4 regions of the Paenibacillus sp. A3M_27_13 genome follow, and region 1 is predicted to be linked to each of the others. Evidence: riboswitches for the same ligand, from Rfam matches in the RefSeq annotation. Region 1 holds a riboswitch; each other region holds the start of a gene.

Evidence for each region. Region 1 has a riboswitch for thiamine pyrophosphate ahead of NLX82_RS22365 (ECF transporter S component). Riboswitches for the same ligand answer to the same signal wherever they lie in the genome.
Region 2: linked by a shared signal. The riboswitch ahead of NLX82_RS01190 (thiamine phosphate synthase) and the one ahead of NLX82_RS22365 (ECF transporter S component) in region 1 are both predicted to bind thiamine pyrophosphate.
Region 3: linked by a shared signal. The riboswitch ahead of thiC (phosphomethylpyrimidine synthase ThiC) and the one ahead of NLX82_RS22365 (ECF transporter S component) in region 1 are both predicted to bind thiamine pyrophosphate.
Region 4: linked by a shared signal. The riboswitch ahead of tenA (thiaminase II) and the one ahead of NLX82_RS22365 (ECF transporter S component) in region 1 are both predicted to bind thiamine pyrophosphate.

The regions. Positions count from the first base shown of each region.
Region 1 covers NZ_JANAVE010000008.1:150,486-155,254, forward strand. Annotated here, with positions in the region: gene NLX82_RS22355 (polynucleotide kinase-phosphatase) at 1-2,055, shown strand, start outside; gene NLX82_RS22360 (TatD family hydrolase) at 2,076-2,873, shown strand; TPP riboswitch at 2,918-3,027, shown strand; gene NLX82_RS22365 (ECF transporter S component) at 3,277-3,873, shown strand; gene NLX82_RS22370 (ABC transporter ATP-binding protein) at 3,873-4,769, shown strand, end outside.
Region 2 covers NZ_JANAVE010000001.1:271,852-276,620, reverse strand. Annotated here, with positions in the region: gene NLX82_RS01200 (hypothetical protein) at 1-857, shown strand, start outside; gene NLX82_RS01195 (ABC-F family ATP-binding cassette domain-containing protein) at 1,041-2,594, shown strand; TPP riboswitch at 2,688-2,796, shown strand; gene NLX82_RS01190 (thiamine phosphate synthase) at 3,061-3,654, shown strand; gene thiO (glycine oxidase ThiO) at 3,719-4,769, shown strand, end outside.
Region 3 covers NZ_JANAVE010000012.1:39,065-43,833, reverse strand. Annotated here, with positions in the region: gene NLX82_RS25570 (alpha/beta hydrolase) at 245-1,282, opposite strand; gene NLX82_RS25565 (IclR family transcriptional regulator) at 1,581-2,324, shown strand; TPP riboswitch at 2,480-2,592, shown strand; gene thiC (phosphomethylpyrimidine synthase ThiC) at 2,780-4,624, shown strand; gene NLX82_RS25555 (hypothetical protein) at 4,748-4,769, opposite strand, start outside.
Region 4 covers NZ_JANAVE010000004.1:101,157-105,925, reverse strand. Annotated here, with positions in the region: gene thiD (bifunctional hydroxymethylpyrimidine kinase/phosphomethylpyrimidine kinase) at 1-478, opposite strand, end outside; gene thiM (hydroxyethylthiazole kinase) at 475-1,317, opposite strand; gene tenA (thiaminase II) at 1,391-2,080, opposite strand; TPP riboswitch at 2,217-2,319, opposite strand; gene NLX82_RS16675 (NAD-dependent malic enzyme) at 2,412-4,133, opposite strand; gene NLX82_RS16670 (glycosyltransferase) at 4,639-4,769, shown strand, end outside.

The DNA.
Region 1 (4,769 bases):
GAAGAAATGAACTTTGTTCGCCGTGTGCAGCCACTGTTTCATGAGATTGGCTCAGGTATTGACATCATTGGTGATATCCATGGGTGCTACCGTGAGATGCTGGAAGTGATAGAGCGGCTAGGATATACGGAAGATACGAAAGGACTATACCATCATCCAGATGGTAGAAGACTAGTATCTGTCGGGGATGTGATGAGCCGTGGCCCAGAATCGTTACAAGCGGTGCAGTTCTGGAAAAAGCACGTGGATGCCGGACTAGCGTATATGATTGACAGCAATCATGGCTGGAAAATCGGCCGTTACCTCGATGGGAGAAAGGTGACTCTCAGTCATGGCGATGAACGATTTGCAGAGGAACTGGCCCAATATGAACAAAAAGCGGGCAAGACAGCGGCGGAACAGCTTAGAAGCGAGTTGAGAGATTTTCTGCTACATGCACCCTCTCATCTTATTTTTGGCAGAAATGGATTGCGACACGTGGTCGTAGCTCATGCCGGGATTAAGGATCATTTTATTGGCAAACAGTCGGCACGTATTTCTGATTATTGCCGCTATGGAGATACGGAAGGACAGGATGCGAACGGAACACCGATCCGCAAGGATTGGTTCGTAGACCATGAATCGGGAGAAATAGTAGTATGGGGACATGATCCGAGACCGCAGCCTACCCTTGTGAACCAGACGGTGAATATTGATCAGGGTGTGGTATTTGGCGGTATGCTGACCGCTTATCGTTATCCGGAAAAGGAATTTGTCAGCGTTCCGGCACATGAGAATTATGCGAATGATCCCGATAGCCCACTTGTCCGGTGGCAGAGAAAACGGTTTTCCCCGCCGAATTTACGCAAGCTAATCGCTGGTTACAGTGTGCTGACGGAATCGTATGGCGAAGTGCGCGTACAAGGAGAATGGATCAAATCCGCTATAGATACCGTGTCACATGTGACGGTACCCATGGAGGAGCTGGTGTATATTCCACCGACGATGAGCCCTGCTCCAGCGGTGTCTGCAGAGGAAGGATATCTGGAGCATCCACGTGAGGCGCTGGCTTATTATCGCGGGCAAGGAGTACAAACGATGGTGGCCGAGAAAAAACATATGGGTAGCCGGGCTATTTTGCTATTATTCAAAAACGAACAGGCCGCTGTTCAATATGTAGGCTACCCGACATTGGGCACGATCTATAGTCGGAGTGGGAGAGCTTTCTTTGAACAAAGCCTTGGGAAGCAAGTGATGGAGAAGCTGAATGTGGATTTACGGACTGCTGGATATTTTGAACGGAACCAGACGGATTTTGTATTGCTGGATGCGGAAATTGTACCGTGGAATCTCAAGGCTCGGGAACTGATTGCTGCACAGTATGCGCATGTGGGGGAGGCAGCTCTGTTGGATCGCAGTAAGCTGGTAGACAAGCTGAAGCAGGCGAAGGTTGCAGGTCGAGAGGTTGGAGACTGGTTGGAGGAAATGGAACAGAAGTACGCGAATGCCGTAACGTTTCAAGAGGCTTTTCAAAAATATTGCTGGGATGTGGACGGTCTGGATGAAATTCGTATTGCACCGTTCCATACGCTGGCACACAGCGGAAAGACTTTTTTCGACCATTCTCATATTTGGCATATGGAGCAAAACCGGGAGCTGGCTGGGCTGTCTTCCCTGTTTATGGAGACAGAGTATCGCGTTATCACGGACGAAGCAAGCGAGGAAGAGGTCATTCGCTGGTGGAACGAGATGACAGAGGATGGTCATGAGGGGATTGTGATCAAGCCGGAACGCTTTTTGATGAAAAATCGGGACAAGATGATTCAGCCTGCAATCAAGGTGAGAGGCCGGAAGTATTTGCACATCATTTACGGTATGGATTATCTTGCCCCTGAGAATTTAAAGCGTCTGAAGCAGCGTCGAACGAACAAAAAGGAGCGTCATGCCCTGATGGAAGGAGCGCTTGGTATGGAAGGCGTGGAACGTTTTGTCCGCAAGGATACGGTAGATCGTATTCATGAATGCGTCCTTGCCGCGCTATCTCTGGAATCGGAGCCGATTGATCCGAGATTGTAGTTTGCGAAGGAGGGATTGAGATGGAAAGGGGTACACCGTTAATTGATATTGGCGTGAACTTGATGCACCGTTCGTTTCATGCGGATCGGGAACAGGTGGTAGAGAGAGCCGCAGCTGTAGGGATTTCACCCCTGATTATTACCGGGACCAGTGTCCGTAGCAGTCGAGAGGCTTCTCAGTATGCAGCACGTTATCCGGGCAAGCTGTATGCGACAGCTGGCGTGCATCCCCATGATGCCAAAGACTGCAGCGCAGATACGATCCAGCAGCTCCGCCAGCTGGCGAGTCAGCCGCAGGTCGTATCCATAGGGGAATGCGGATTGGACTATAACCGTGATTTTTCGCCGCGTGATGTGCAGCGCCGATGGTTTGAGGAGCAAATCCAACTGGCGGGTGAGCTTAATATGCCGTTATTTCTTCATGAACGAGATGCACATGAGGATTTTGTTGCTATGCTGCGGGAGTATCAAGGGCTTGTCGATAAAGCAGTGGTGCATTGTTTTACAGGCACGGAACAAGAATTGCATACGTATGTAGAGATGGGACTGTATATCGGGATCACCGGCTGGATTTGCGACGAACGGCGTGGCAAACATCTGCGTGAACTGGTCAGAGATATTCCCTTGGACCGTCTGATGATTGAAACGGATGCACCATTTTTGACCCCGCGTAATTTGCCCGTGAAGCCTAAAGAAGGGCGTAATGAGCCCATGTATCTCGCTCACATTGCTGCTACGGTTGCCGAATGTACAGGCCGAAGCATGATGGAGATCGAAATCGCCACGACGGAGACAGCCAAACGTTTCTTCGGATTATAGGATTGTCAAAGCCATAGATGTGGTATATATTATAGTGAATTAAAAAAGCATTGTCGGGAGCTTGAGAAAGTCAGGCTGAGAGGGTGGCCCTTGCCACTGACCGTGAAATCTGATCTGGGTAATGCCAGCGTAGAGAAACCAAGAACACTATACAGGAATGCCGCTTGTTTCGCGGTTGTCGATAGATACAATGTATGTCCTAGCATTTTACCTTGACCCTGACTTTGGCTTGGTATCAGTGTAGTAGCTTAGACTACTGGTTATATAAGGCATATCGACGAATGATGTTTTGTATGGTGCTTCACCTTTTACTGCGCATAAAGCTTGCCTGGAGATTCAGCTCCAGACAAGCTTTTTTTTATGGCCAAGAGGCCAATTATAAGGATAAGGGGAGCACGCAATAATGAATACTGCTGTAAGAGCGTCCAAAGGGTTGAAGCTGACTGATATTTTGGTCACGATTGTGATCGCTGTTGTGTTCGGGTTAGTCTACAAAATATGGGGACCTGCCTATGATTTGATGAAACCATTCGGTTTACACGCCGAGCAACTGATGTATGGCATGTGGTTTATGGCAGGCACGTTTGCTTATCTCATCATTCGCAAGCCGGGTGTTGCAATTTTGGCAGAGGTGGCAGCGGCAACGGTCAGTGCTTTTTTGGGAAGCGAATGGGGGATGTCCACTTTGTACTATGGCCTGCTGCAAGGCTTGGGAGCGGAGCTATTTTTTGCGGCTTTTCTGTATCGGAACGCAAACCTGTGGGTTGCTTCGCTAGCTGCGGCTGGGGCGGCTGTCGCTTCTCTAATTTTAGACTTCAGCTACGGGTATATTGATCAGCTTTCGACCTGGAACTATGTTTTGTATATTGGTTTTCGCATGATTGGCAGCATTGTGATTGCCGGGGTATTCGCGTTCTATCTGGCCAGGGCATTGGAGGTAACCGGAGTCACGCGAAGTTTGAGACCCGCAACGGAACAAGATTATAAGGGGCTGGATTGATGAGCCAGGCAACCGAAGATGTAGTGGCTTCGATCACCCGTCTTCGGTTGAAATTTCCCGGTGAGCAGGAGCTGCTTTTTCACAATATGTCTTTGTCTGTCCGCAAGGGGGAAAAGCTGCTGCTGCTGGGACCGAGTGGATGCGGTAAATCAACGCTGCTCCAAGTGTTAAGCGGTCTGATTCCACGCACGATAGAAGTGCCTATGAAATGCGATGCTGCTGTAATCCCAAGTGTCTCAGGTATTGTATTTCAAGATCCTGATACGCAGTTTTGTATGTCATATGCAGACGAGGAACTGGCTTTTGTGTTGGAAAATAATCAGGTTCCTCGTGAGCAGATGCGATCCCGTATTCGCGAGCTGCTGATACAGGTTGGTCTATCAACGGATGATATACACATGCCCATTGGCAGCATGTCACAGGGAATGAAACAGCGGCTGGCGATTGCGTCTGTGCTGGCTATGGAGCCAGAAGTGCTTTTTCTGGATGAGCCCACGGCTTTGTTGGACGAGGAAGGCACTACACAGGTGTGGGATACCATTCGAAACATTTCGGTAGACCAGACACTGGTGATCGTGGAGCATAAAATTAATGAAATTGTCCATGATGTGGACCGGATTGTGGTGCTTTCTGCTCAAGGGGAGATCATTGCGGATGGAAGGGCGGAAGAAGTATTTCATGGGCAGCGGCAGGCATTGTCCGAGTATGGCGTGTGGTACCCGGGAGTATGGAATGAATCGTCTTCGCCGCGTTGGAGTGAATCAGTGACACAGCAGAATGGTACGGGGAATGGTACAGGGATTGGTTTGCTGGAGCTGGAACATTTTAGTGGCCTCCGCGGTTTAAGTTCAGTGATTTATGTGGAGCATGCGCAGGTGAAGCCTGGCGACTGGATT
Region 2 (4,769 bases), on a different contig from region 1:
CAGTTCAGGATGCAGGGGCTATGCTCTCACAGAATGAACGTCAAGAACGCGAGGCCGGATACGGATCGGATAAGTTTTTTCGTGTAGATAAAGAAGCAGCGCTGCACACGTTCCTGCACACCCTTTTTCTTAATGTAGGCATTGATGGGGATATAGTAGCACAACGTGCATTATTGGATTACATACCAGCCATTGTAATTCTAGATTATGACGGTTATTATGCGTTCACTTCAGAAGCCTATACCGACGAGCATGGACAAGCTGCCATAGGTCCCAAATGGAGCGAAAAAAAGCCATATGCCTATGTTGATTCAGTAGGCAACAGTGTGGGGTTCACCTTGGATAATTATGTGCACGCATATGATGCGCGGAATCACAGGTGGGTGGAGGGCTTTCAAAAGGAACTTCAGGACCAGACCCCTATATCTTTACTGAATAATTCAGAAACTTTTGAGCAAATACGTCGTTCCACCATCGTTCGCAGCGTCCAAGAGGACCTGGCGCGAATTATTAATGTCCATAACGAAAAAGCTGCACGTAACGGCATAACTTATACGTTCACGCTACCGCTCATTCCGCAAGAGGAGTGGTACAACACAGTAGATGATGTGGGTCTGATCGCGTTTATCCAAGGCATTCCGGTCGGAGACAGGTATTACAATAACTATGGATTTGGTGGTGGGAGAGTCGTTAGAAAGCAAGACATTATAGGCGGCATAGAACCAGATACTGGGATGAAATATTTTTATAGAGATTCATGTCCAGCTCCCTTTAAAGCGAGTGAACGTTTTGCGGATGAAAAATCTGCAGCAGCTGCGGGATACTTTGAGTACAAATGTTATAATGGCTTAAAATAATCACCTTCATGGGTGGTTTTTCTTTTTTTAGGCAGATCCATATCAAAAACCTTAAAAATCGCTGTTTTCCATATTCCGATATGGTTGCAGAATGTGCTACAATAAAGCTTTGAAAGAAACGAAATGCATATGAAATAAGAACAGTCGGCAGCGCCGATGACAATAAGGAGCCAAAAACAGCTTATGAGTTTATTGACTGTAGAAAATGTATCTCACAACTTTGGGGACCGCGCATTATTTAAAAATGTTTCCTTTCGATTGCTTGCGGGGGAACGTGTAGGTTTGGTAGGAGCTAACGGTGTCGGTAAATCGACACTCATGAACATTCTGACTGGAAAATTGCTTAAGGATGAGGGTAAAGTGGAATGGACTCCACGTGTACGTTACGGCTATCTGGATCAGCATACCAAGCTGACACCGGGCAAAACGGTACGTGATGTTTTGAAAGACGCTTTTCTTCCTTTGTTGGAATTGGAAAAGGAAATGATGCAGATTACTGACAAAATGGGGGATGCTTCTCCTGAAGAGTTGGAAGTGCTGCTGGAACAGATGGGTGAAATTCAGGAGCAACTGGATATGGGGGATTTTTACCTCATTGATGTGAAGGTTGAAGAAATGGCGAATGGACTAGGTCTGTCGGCCATAGGACTGGACCGGGATGTATCTGCACTTAGCGGTGGGCAACGGACAAAGGTGCTTCTTGCTAAGTTGCTGTTGGAAAAGCCAAATGTCCTGCTGCTGGATGAGCCTACCAACTATTTGGATGTAGAGCATATTGAATGGCTTACGCGCTATTTGAAGGATTATCCCTATGCTTTTATTCTTATTTCACATGATACTGAGTTTATGAACCAGGTCGTTAATGTTATTTACCATCTTGAATTTGCCAAGATGACCCGTTATTCAGCTAACTATGAAAAGTTTCTTGAAATGGCGGATCTGAACAAAGCTCAGCATATTGATGCTTATGAGAAGCAACAGGACTTTATTAAGAAACAGGAAGATTTTATTCAGCGTAATAAAGCGCGTGCCTCTACATCAGGCCGAGCAAAGAGCCGTGAAAAGCAACTTGATCGGATCGAACGTATAGATAAGCCTGAAGAAGCTGCGAAGCCAACCTTTCAATTCAAAGAAGCACGTGCAAGCGGAAAGACGGTATTTGAGGGTATTGATTTTGAGATTGGTTATACGCATGCCCTTTTGCCTAAAATGTCCATGACGATTGAACGTGGCGAAAAGATTGCTATTGTTGGCTACAACGGTGTCGGTAAATCGACATTGCTCAAAACCATATTGGGAAAAATACCGCCAATCAGTGGAAAAACCTATCAAGGTGATTTTTTGCAGCCCGCTTATTTTGAGCAGGAAGTAAAGGCGGAGAAAATTACACCGATTGACGATGTGTGGAATGAATTCCCACATTTGAACCAGCATGAAGTACGAGCGCATTTGGCGCGTTGCGGTTTAAAGAATGAGCATATCACGCGTCCGCTATCTGCGCTCAGTGGTGGAGAACAGGCTAAAGTCCGTCTTTGCAAACTGTTAATGCGTGAAAGCAACTGGGTACTGTTCGATGAGCCTACCAACCACTTGGATGTTAAAGCTAAGGATGAGCTGAAACGTGCCTTGAAGGAATACAAAGGGACCGTATTGCTTGTATCTCACGAACCGGACTTTTACGAGGATTGGGTAACCAAAACGTGGAATGTGGAAGAGTGGTCAAGTAAAGTTAACTAACATCAACTAAATCCAATTCTGCATATTTCACACGAAGTGGGGTTTGCAGAATTAGGAAAATATGCTAAGCTATCTTTAGCTTATACAATAAAATAGTCACACTAGGGGAGCCGCCCATGCGGCTGAGACGGAATAAATGGATTTCGGACCCTTTGCACCTGATCTGGGTTATGCCAGCGTAGGGAAGTGAGCGCCGTACAAACAAGGCAACACCATCTTATTTTTGTTTGTGCGTGGGACGATACACGTATACGGATATCATTGTCCGTTCGATTATTGGACGTTCGTTAAACCACTTCCTTGGGGAAGTGGTTTTTTTGCGTTTCGTTCACTTTAAGTTGTTCGAGCTTCCGTAGACGATTCACATACAATCCTCTTTCATTACTGCTGGTAGACGTGACTGGCTAAGCTTAGATCTTTTAGTCCAATGTGAGGTGAAGACAAAATCGAATTACACGCAATTTCGATGGAAAAGGGCACTTTTGCACAAGCAGCCCAAGTGGCTGCTGTGATTTGTCCGTATGTTCATTATGTACACGCACGTTTAAAACAGAATGGTGCCTCTGCATTGCTATCTTTGACTCGCAGCATGGTGGAGCAGGGAGTTCCTTTGCAACAAATTGTAGTAAATGATCGTGTGGATGTAGCTTTACTTACTTTGGTTGGAGCCGTCCAGCTACCAGCTAATGGATTACCTGTAGCGGATGTGAAAAGCCTACTTCCAAAGGGTACACGCTGTGGAGTATCTGTGCATTCCTTGAAGGAGGCGCAGACTGCCGAGCGGGTAGGAGCGGACTATGTACTTTATGGTCACATATATGAGACCCATTGTAAGCCCGGTATTGTACCACGGGGTTTAGCTCAGCTTGAACATATTTGCAGGCTGTCGAACATTCCGGTGATCGCGCTGGGCGGCATACAACCGCACCATATCCCGGAGCTTTATAGGGCCGGAGCAAGCGGAATTGCGGTGATGTCTGGTATATGGGAGGCTGAGTCGCCCGTTGCAGCTGCGCTGGAATATAGGCGAATGGCAGATCTTGTAGTTCACAACCTGTAGCGAGAAAACGAGAGTAGAGGCAAGCTGAAAGCAGAATGGTTTATGGAGAGGAGACACGGAACAAATGCCAAAGATACACACAGAGGCAAGAGCGATAGGACACGCTGAATGCTTGGTCATAGGTGGAGGTGTCATCGGCAGTTCCATTGCTTACCATGTGGCCAAGGAGGGAAGAAGTACGATCATGCTGGAACGATTGATCCCGGGTGAGGGAGCCTCAGGAGCAGCGGTTGGAATGCTGGCAGCGGAAAGTGAAGAGTTCACCGACTCTGAGCTGGCACGGTTTGCTCGCATAAGTCGAGACGCATTCCCTGAGCTTGTCTGTGATCTGGAGCGTTTGTCAGGTATTTCGGTGGAATTCCGTACAGAAGGATTTGTGACTCCTTTCCGTACGGAAACTGAAGGCCAAAAACGCTGGAAAGCTGCTAAAACGCGAGAGGATGATTGTCCTATCTGGTGGGATGCGAAGGAATTGGCCCGACGAATTCCAGGTTTGGATGAACAAGCGATCGGGGCAATATATCGTTCAAAAGAGACACAAGTGGCTCCTGTCCAGCTTTGCCGTGCTTATGCAGGTGCTGCTGCGGTGCTGGGGGCAACGGTATGGTCTGGTACACAGGCAGAGCAACTGGTCATACAGAATGGTCGAGTTTGCGGTGTTCGAACAGATAGTGGCTTTTTTTCCTGCGATCAGGTCATTATTGCCGGAGGCTTGGATAGCATGAAATTGCTAGCGCAGGTTGGATTTGAATATCCACTTTATCCGGTCAAGGGCGAAGCGGTAGCGGTCTCCTTGAAGGATCACCCGTTAGAATACACCATTTATGCTGATGATATTTACCTCGTGCCTAAACAGAATAACGAGCTTTGGATTGGGGCAACGAGCCTTCCGCATCAATATGACGAAGAGGTGACCGTAGGAGGCTTGGAGGGGTTGCTGGCACGTGCCTCTGCTTGGCTGCCGCGCGTCCGTGAAGCTTCTTTTATACGCACTTGGGCGGGCTTACGTCCGCAGGCCGCATCAGGTCATCCTTTTATAGGCACTGTCCCTGGGGTCGAGGGCGTATATGCTGCCGTCGGGCATTATCGCAACGGTGTCCTGCTGAGTGATGCTA
Region 3 (4,769 bases), on a different contig from region 1:
ACCTCCCGTATCCTACTATGGCTATCCGGCGGATCTGGCAGATCTGCCCTGGATGCATACGTACCCAGTATATTCGCTGTCTCATCAGGAATATGTCTATGAACTCCCTTAATCCGGTCACATCTGTTACGTAAAACAATGAATACCCATGGAAAACGAAAAAGAAGCCCAGCTACGGCACGGGTTAAGTGTCCATAGGCAGGCTTCTTCCAGGCGAAGAATAGAATACAGTTCTTCGAAAAATTTACTTCGTAGTCGTTTGTTTGTGGGCATCAGCGATGGTTTTCTTGTCCTCCAGCTCCTGTACACTGCTTAGAAACGTCGATACCCGTCGCAAATATTCACGAGGGTGCTCTCTGAAAATAAGCTCATGTATCCCGTTTTTAACAATCCATACACTGGAAAGCGGGTTGGTTTGATTGGCAGCGAGCTTTTCCGCAATAGGATAAGGAGCTTTTTCATCCTGTGTACCATGCACAAACATGATCGGGAACGGATAGTTTTCCTTTTTAACTTCCTGATATGGAATTTGATGCAAGCTGGTTCCGTTCAAGACTGGAAACAGCAACTCCAGAATTTCCAAAGACGGATGTCTTGGCAGATTAATTTGATTGTGAATGTTATGGTACAGCGTATCTGGCTCCAGCAGGAAGGTGCTGTCCAAAATCATTGCGTCCACATCCTTGGTTTGCAAGCCCGCCTGAAGAGCGGTTCCTGCCCCCATGGAGAAGCCCCATACGATAATCTCCGACGAGCCGCGTTGCTTCGCAAGCTGAATTGCTCCGAGGAGCTGTTGGGATTCTGCTTTGCCTCCGGTTGCGACTGCTTTGCTGTTTTGTGACGCAAATCCATAATCGAACATGACCACATTAAAGTTCAAACTGTGGGCATAATGCGCCAGATCATACATGGGAATCCAGCTTTCTTCGCGGTTAGCCCCATAGCCATGACTGAAAATAATCGTTTTCCGCGATTGGTCCGCCGGGATATACCAGCCTTGTACCATGCGGCTACCATCCTTGGCAGGGAAGCTGACTTCCTCATAAGGCATGCTTTTAGCCTGCATCGGATTAGAGTACAGTGGTGCAACGGTGGGATTCGTAAGTACCCATGCGATGTAAGCATGCAAGGCAATAAAACAAAACAACAGAAAAAAGACGACCGACAGCAGCAGAGCAATCACAACGTGCTTGAACCGCAGCAGACGGGGATTAAAGAGTGGGGTGGACGGCTCCTGAACAGCGGTCTGTAGCTGAGCGTTGCGCTGGGATGTCGAAATCATGTAAGAGCCTCCTTATATAAAATTGATCTTCGTTTCATAGAATTTAGGTATAATTCCACTTGAAAATAGTAGTGTAGATCCGTATAGATACCTATTATCGTATGATGGGGATTATCCAAAGTCAACGCCTGAACCGGAAAAGTAAAAATGATGCAAAGAATTGTCGATGTTTGTTCTCGTTCTGTAATATGGTTGTCACAAAAACATCGGTTTACAGTAGCCGCGACTATTCTATATAATTTATGTAACCATGTTTCATAGTGTGAAACGAATATGGATACAAGAGGAGCGGTTCACGATGGAAGACCGTAAATTAACCGTTCGCGCTGTAGAGCGTGCACTTGATATACTGCTGTGTTTTACCGCAGATTCGGATCTTGGCCTGACGGAGATTGCCTCCAAAATTGGTCTACATAAAAGCACGGTTCATCGGCTGCTGACTACGTTGGAGGATCGGGGCTTTGTCGTTCGGAATGCCGAAACGGAAAAATATCGACTTGGCTTCCGCATTTGGGAGCTATCCACGCACTTGTCCCAAAGCGACGAGCCGGCGGTGTTGTTACAGCCTGCAATGGAAGGACTACGTGATCGTCTGGGCGAGACGGTCAGCTTGTACTTACGGGACGGCAGCATGCGTATTCGCATACAAGCCGTGCAGAGCAATCAGGCGATCCGCAGGGTTGCGCCTGTAGGTGCGCGTATGCCGCTGGCTGTAGGGGCCTCCAGCAAAGTGCTGGCAGCCTTTATGCCGCCGCAGGAGCTGGAAGCCCTGCTAAGCGGGGATGAATGGCCGTCCTCAGTAGACCCGGAGGTCTATAAAGCCCAGCTGCAGGACATTCGCGAGAAGGGCTATGCGACCAGCTATGAAGAACGGGAGCCAGGGGCTGCTGCTGTGGCTGCCCCAATTGTAAACCGGAAGGGACAGGTCACTGCGGCTTTATCTGTATCCGGTCCGGTCAGTCGGCTTGCACCCGAGACGCTACATGACTTTGCTCCGATTTTGATTGAAGCGGCGAAGGAAATGGGGCTTATGCTTCCGTAACAAGAATGAACACAGTTGAAGCAAGCAGAGTGATTTGATGGGGAGCGTCTCCTTGGTAAAGGGAACCTAGAAGGGTTGCCAAAGCCATAAATTTAAAGTAGTCTGGTAAGGATGGCGGGATATCTGTTATAGCCGCCTCATGTGAATAGAAGTATCACAGTTACTGGGGGAGCCTGTAATGCCGGGCTGAGATGGAATCGTGCAAGATTCCGGACCCTTTGCACCTGATCTGGATCATACCAGCGTAGGGAAGTAATCGGCCATTGAAATGTATACGCGGCTGCTGTCTACGGTGACGCATTGGAATAGGATTATTCCACATGCGTACTGTCTGGATAGCTGCCTCGTTAGATTAGCCGGTTCCCTGGGGAACCGGCTTTTTTGCATAGATCAGCGCCACCCTGGGAATGGTTCCGGATCGGTGTGTCATTTCATCGAAACGGGAGGAATGGACAATGAAGCCGACAGAAGTAGAAGGAACAAAAGGAACAGAATTGAAATCAACAGAAGTAAGATTGGTAGGAACAAAAGAAGTTGAGGTAGAGAAGACAAACGGGGAGCAAGCCAGAGGGGTAACGCCCTTTCCAGGGAGCCGTAAGGTATATATTCAAGGCTCACGGCCGGACATTGCCGTGCCAGAGCGCGAAATTGCTCTTCATCCTACACATACGCCGCAGGGCACGGAGCATCATGAGCCATTGCGTGTGTACGATACGAGCGGTCCCATGACCGACGAAGCCTATCAGGTCGATATCCGTCAGGGCCTGCCTCCATTACGGCGAGCTTGGGCCCTGGAACGGGGCGATGTGGAGGCTTACGAGGGACGCGCCGTCAAACCGGAGGATAATGGACTGAAACCTGGCTCCAAACGGGAGACAGTTGAATTTCCCGGCGTGACCAACCGTCCGCTTCGTGCTTCGCAAGGTCGTACAGTGACGCAAATGCATTATGCGCGGCAAGGGATCATTACGCCCGAAATGGAATTTGCGGCGATCCGCGAAGGGGTGGAGCCTGAGTTTGTACGGCAGGAGTTGGCGGCTGGACGAGCCATTTTGCCTTCGAATATCAATCACCCGGAAAGTGAGCCAATGGTCATTGGGCGTCATTTTCACGTGAAGATCAATGCGAACATTGGTAATTCTGCGGTTACCTCCTCCATCGAGGAGGAAGTGGAGAAAATGACCTGGGCTGTGCGTTGGGGCTCGGATACAGTTATGGACCTGTCCACAGGCCGTAATATCCATACAACACGTGAATGGATCATTCGGAATTCTCCTGTACCGATTGGGACTGTACCGCTGTATCAGGCACTTGAAAAGGTGAACGGCGAAGCAGAAGCGCTGACGTGGGAGCTGTATCGCGATACGCTGATTGAGCAGGCGGAGCAGGGAGTGGACTATTTTACAATTCATGCGGGTGTATTGCTGCGGTATATACCGATGACGGCGAATAGAATGACGGGAATTGTATCCCGTGGTGGGTCGATCATGGCAGCCTGGTGCCTTGCGCACCATCAGGAGAATTTTTTGTATACGCATTTTGAAGAAATCTGCGAAATTATGAAAGCTTATGATGTGGCCTTTTCTCTCGGAGATGGTCTACGTCCGGGTAGCATCTATGATGCGAATGATGAAGCACAGTTTGCAGAGCTGGAAACGTTGGGCGAGCTAACGCAAATCGCCTGGAAGCATGATGTTCAGGTCATGATTGAAGGGCCAGGACATGTCCCTATGCATAAAATCAAAGAGAATGTGGATTTACAAATGGAGATTTGTAAGGAAGCTCCTTTCTATACCTTGGGGCCACTCACGACGGATATTGCCCCCGGATATGATCATATTACCTCAGCCATCGGGGCGGCGATGATCGGTTGGTTCGGGACGTCCATGCTGTGCTATGTTACGCCTAAAGAGCATTTGGGTCTGCCGAATAAGGATGATGTCCGCGAGGGTGTCATTACTTACAAAATTGCGGCACATGCTGCCGATCTGGCGAAGGGTCATCCACGGGCACAGCAGCGGGATGATGCTTTGTCCAAGGCACGCTTTGAGTTCCGCTGGCGGGACCAGTTCAATCTGTCGCTTGATCCCGAGCGGGCCTTGTCCTACCATGATGAAACGCTACCGGCAGAGGGCGCCAAGGAAGCACATTTTTGCTCGATGTGTGGTCCCAAATTTTGTAGTATGCGCATCACGCAGGACATTCGCGCTTATGCAGCGGATAAGGGGCTGAACACTCAAGAAGCAGTAGCTGCCGGGATGCGTGAGAAGGCAGAGCAGTATCGGGATGGCGGTCAGTAAAACGAACGTGTGAGTTTAGGAACAAATGAACTAAAAAAAGCCGTGGTTCTCTACAGTCGATGTAGGAAACTACGGCTTTTTAGCTTATGTAAAGTGGGATATTGCAACCGGATAAACGGCGCCTTATTTTTTACCCATTTTTTCA
Region 4 (4,769 bases), on a different contig from region 1:
GATCCTCCATCGTACGGATGCTGATCCCTGTCAGGGCTTCCGCCTCCGGGATATTCGGTGTAACGACCAGGGCTAAGGGAAACAGGTCGTCCTTCAAAGCCTGCACCGCTTCCAGTTGCAGCAGTTCAGCGCCTCCCTTGGCAATCATCACGGGATCGACGACAACCTTTTTCCAGCCGAACTTTCGAATCTGCTTGCTCACAAGACGGATGATGCCCGCATTAAACAGCATGCCAGTCTTCAGGGCATCCACTCCAAGGTCTAATCCTACAGCTTCGATCTGTTCCGCTGTTGCTTCCTGTGGCAGCGGATATACGCCGTGGACCCCTAAAGTATTCTGTACGGTAATGGCCGTAATAGCCGACATGCCGTAAACGCCAAGCTCCTGAAAGGTTTTGAGATCGGCTTGAATCCCGGCCCCGCCGCCACTGTCCGAACCGGCAATCGTCAGTGCTCTGGGTACACGAACGTCTGTCATCGCGCACCACCTGCTGTGGTTGTTCCGGCTTCACGGACAGTGACATGCCCCTCTAGCGAACCTGTATGTAGTTTGGCGAGCTCGTCGAGAAAGGCAATCTGGAAGCTGCCGGGCCCCAGCTCTGCGGTACGTGCTGCGGCTCGGGAAGCTGCTGCACCGTAAAATGCCAAGCCTGCTGTACCTGCGAGCAGCAGGTTGGGTTCAACAGCTGCAAAGGCACCTAACACAGAGGTCAGCAGGCAGCCTGCTCCGGTTACCTTCGTGAGCAGCGCGTCTCCACCGCTTATCATTCGTGCTTCGGCCCCATCGGTGATGACGTCCTCTTTTCCAGTAATGACAACCATTGTATTGAGCGTTTGAGCAGCCCGAATTGCCAGATCGACATTTCCGCTGTCAGCACTGTCACCAGCATCTACGCCTTTAATCTCACGCGCTTCTCCAACAAGATGCGCGACTTCGGCTGCATTGCCCCGCACCAATGAGATTTTGACTTCTCTCAGGATTCGCAGTGCCGATTCGGTTCTAAAGCTCGTTGCTCCCGCACCGACCGGATCTAGCAGGACCGGAACACCGTGTGCATTCGCCGATTGTCCAGCAATGATCATGGCATCCACCAGTTCGCGGTTCAGCGTACCGATGTTTAACACGATGGCTCCCGCTATTTTTGCCATGTCTGCTACTTCCTCGGGTGCATAGGCCATCACCGGGGAGGCGCCCAATGCATACAGGCCGTTGGCCGTAAAGTTAGTGACTACCACATTGGTCATATTGTGAACGAGGGGTTTGCTGTTTTGTACCTTCGTCAGGAGATCCGAATAACTTTTTTCCCATGTACTCATAATGATTATCCTCTCTATAGTTGGTGGTTCAAAGGGCATTAACTGTACTTCACGCATCGAATTGCCAGGCTGACTATTCCAAGACCGCTGCCTGTATCTGGACCGGCCATTCTTCCTGCTTATAGGCCATGTCCCAGAACTTATATTCCAGCTGGCAGCTCAGTATAAAATGCTCAATCATCCGCTCTCGCTCAGCAGCCGTTGCGCCTTCCGCCCAAGCATCTACACGTTCTCGGAACTTGAGTGTTGTATCATCAAGCTGGTCTCCATAGAAGCCCATCCATTCATAGAACGGATGGGACTCATCCGGCTTTACTTCATCCAGCAGTCTGCGACCAATCTCGGCATACGTCCACATACATGGCAGCAGCACAGCCAAGATCTCGCTCAGGCTACCCTCATGCGCAACCGTCAGCATGTGACGGATATAGTGATGAGCCGACGGAGCGAGCGGATATCCCTGCAACTCTTCATAGCTCACCCCTGCGACAGCACAGAAATTTTGATGCGGATGAACCTCGCTGTGGAGAATAAAAGAGATTTGTTCATTAAATACAGCCATGTCCTCCCGATTCGTGCATTTGGAGATTGCGATGCCGTATATCCGCATGTAGGCGTTCAAATATTCAAAGTCCTGTTTTACATAGTGAATCAGCTGTCCCCTTGTCAAACTTCCTTCAGCAATACCTCTCACAAAGGGATGCTCAAAAATCGCTTGAAAAATGCCGTCCGCCTGCCGACGGAGTTCTTGTGTAAAACTCAATTTCCCCACCTCCATTAAATTGAAGAGCAAGAAGTCCTGTAAGAATATAATTCCGGAACAACGCTAAAAAGCCGCCCCGGAAAAATGGAGCGGCTTCAACAATAGGCCCAATACGCAAAAAACGCTTGAAACCTTATATACGAAGGCTCCACTTTCCTACGCTAGTACGAACTAGATCAGGTTCAAAGGGTCCAAGATACGCTCTTGTCTCAGCCATAGTGGCTCCCCTAGTGGACTTCTATTCTTTTGACTATTACTGTACATTCGTTCATATGCTATGTCAAACATAGTGTACAAAATATTAAATTTCCTCTAGTTAGGTGTTTTGGGCTTAGTGAGGGTGATGAATTACACTTTCCACTGCTTTGACCTTGGCATATTTCGGTTTCCACATTGCATCTTGTATAGCTTGTTCCACATCTGAAATGTGCGCCTGCGCTACCTGATCCTGAATCGCGGCTTTTGCAACCGCAATCGCAACAGCGTACGAAACTTCGCGTAATTTTCGGATATGAGGGAGTAGCGCACCGCCAGGCGTATTCGAATCTACACCATTGGCAACAGCAACTGCTGCCGCTGTAAACATCGCAGGGGTAATCCTTTTGGCTTTAACCACAATCGCACCCAGACCCAGTCCCGGAAAAACAAAGGCATTGTTCGCCTGTCCAATCTCAAAATTTGTATCGTTATAGGTAACGGGCTCAAAAGGACTTCCGGTTGCGATCAGTGCTCTGCCATCTGTCCACCGGATCAAATCCTCGGGTACTGCTTCTGCAAGGTTTGTAGGATTGGACATGGGCATAATGATCGGGCGTTCTACATGCTTTGCCATCTCCTTGATGATCTCTTCAGAAAAGGCACCTGCTACACCGGAAGTTCCAATCAATATCGTAGGCTTCACCTGACGGATGACCTCCAGTAGCGGTATTTTGCCGTCACCCGACCGGGTCCATGAGCTGACTTCATCCTTTTTGCGCACATACGGTTTCTGATACTCCAATACGTCTTCCATATCTTCCGTTAACAGCCCGCGATAATCAAAGGCCCAAAAGGACTTGAATGAATCATCTACGGAAAGGCCATCCTCGATCATAGCGCCCCGAATTTGATCAGCGTTACCGATCCCTGCAGCCCCTGGGCCGAAAACAAGTATTTTTTGTTCACGCAGCGGAGTCTTGGTGACACCCACCGCCGAAAGAATCGCAGCCAGGGTCACTGCTCCTGTACCTTGTATATCATCGTTGAAGGTGAGTATGCTTTGACCGTATTTTCCTATAATATGGCGCGCATTAACGCTACCCACATCTTCCCAATGTAAAAGCGCCTTCGGGAATTGCGCTAACGTTTTGCTGATAAAAGTATCAATAAACTGGTTATAGGCTTCTCCGCGAACTCGTTTATGGCGGTTTCCGATGTACAGTGGATCATTCAGCAGCTTTTCATTATTCGTGCCTACATCCAGTACAATTGGCAGCACCCGCCCAGGATGAATGCCTGCCGCAGCCGTATATACTGCAAGCTTGCCAATAGCAATGTTAATCCCCCCGACGCCCCAGTCACCAATCCCCAAAATACTTTCGGAATCTGTCACGACAATCAGATCCACATCATGGCCGCTCAAACCAGAATTATGGAATGCTTGTCCAATACCGTTCGGGTTATCTATCGACAAATATACGCCTCCAGGGCGGTTATACTCGTGACTATATTCTTGAATCGCGGTTCCTACGGTCGGCGTGTAGACTACGGGCAGCATTTCACTCAAATGATCGGTTAGCAGCCGGTAGTAGAGTACGACATTTCGGTTGTGAAGGTCGTTGAGAGAAGCATTTTTACGCAGCATGGTGGGTTGTGCGAGAAACTGCTGATATGCCCGTACGCTCTGTTTCTCCAATGAAAGGACGGTTGGAGGAAGGATTCCTTCCAAACCCAGCTCCTTGCGTTCTTCTTCTGTAAAAGCGACACCTTTGTTCAAAAGGGGATTTGCCAACACATCCTTTCCCCGTAATGGAGTAGATAATGACCCATCGCGATTGACATAAAATGCTTCCATAGAAAGACCTTCCTTCTCTTCATTTTCATATTGTAAGAATTTCACAAAATTCGATTTCAGTCGCTCCGAAGTGCAAGATATAGACGAACTAAACCATTTCGATCTATATCTTGTTCATTGAAAGTCGCTTATCGGATTTTTGCAAAATCCTCAAGATGACATGTTGTCCATAGTATGGACGTGCGAATCTGTTTTATTCTTCTATTTATCTATGACAAAATAACCATATATTCTTCCTTCTGTTGATCTAAAAGAACTAATTTTCGATATGGATGCGCTAACTTATTCTGATGGTTTTGGTTCTAATGAATCAGGTCTAAATACTCTGTTTTTATCAAATATGAAAATCAGTTTTTCTTCTCTTATATCCTTATATATCATGGAGTGTCAGCTATTTTGTTAAGGAAATATGAAGTATTTGGACATTAATTTAACTCCTATAAGCAAACATTCTTAATTCTTTTTCAACAAAATAGAACTATTCGGAGGAAAAGGAGAGGTTTGTGTGCAGGGACCTATAGCCATTTTTAGCGATAACGACAGGGCTATTGATTATCCCAATGTGATTTGTTTTTACCAATATATACAGTGCGAGGACACGGAGGCAGCTTCAGTCTACGAGAACGCATGTTGTTG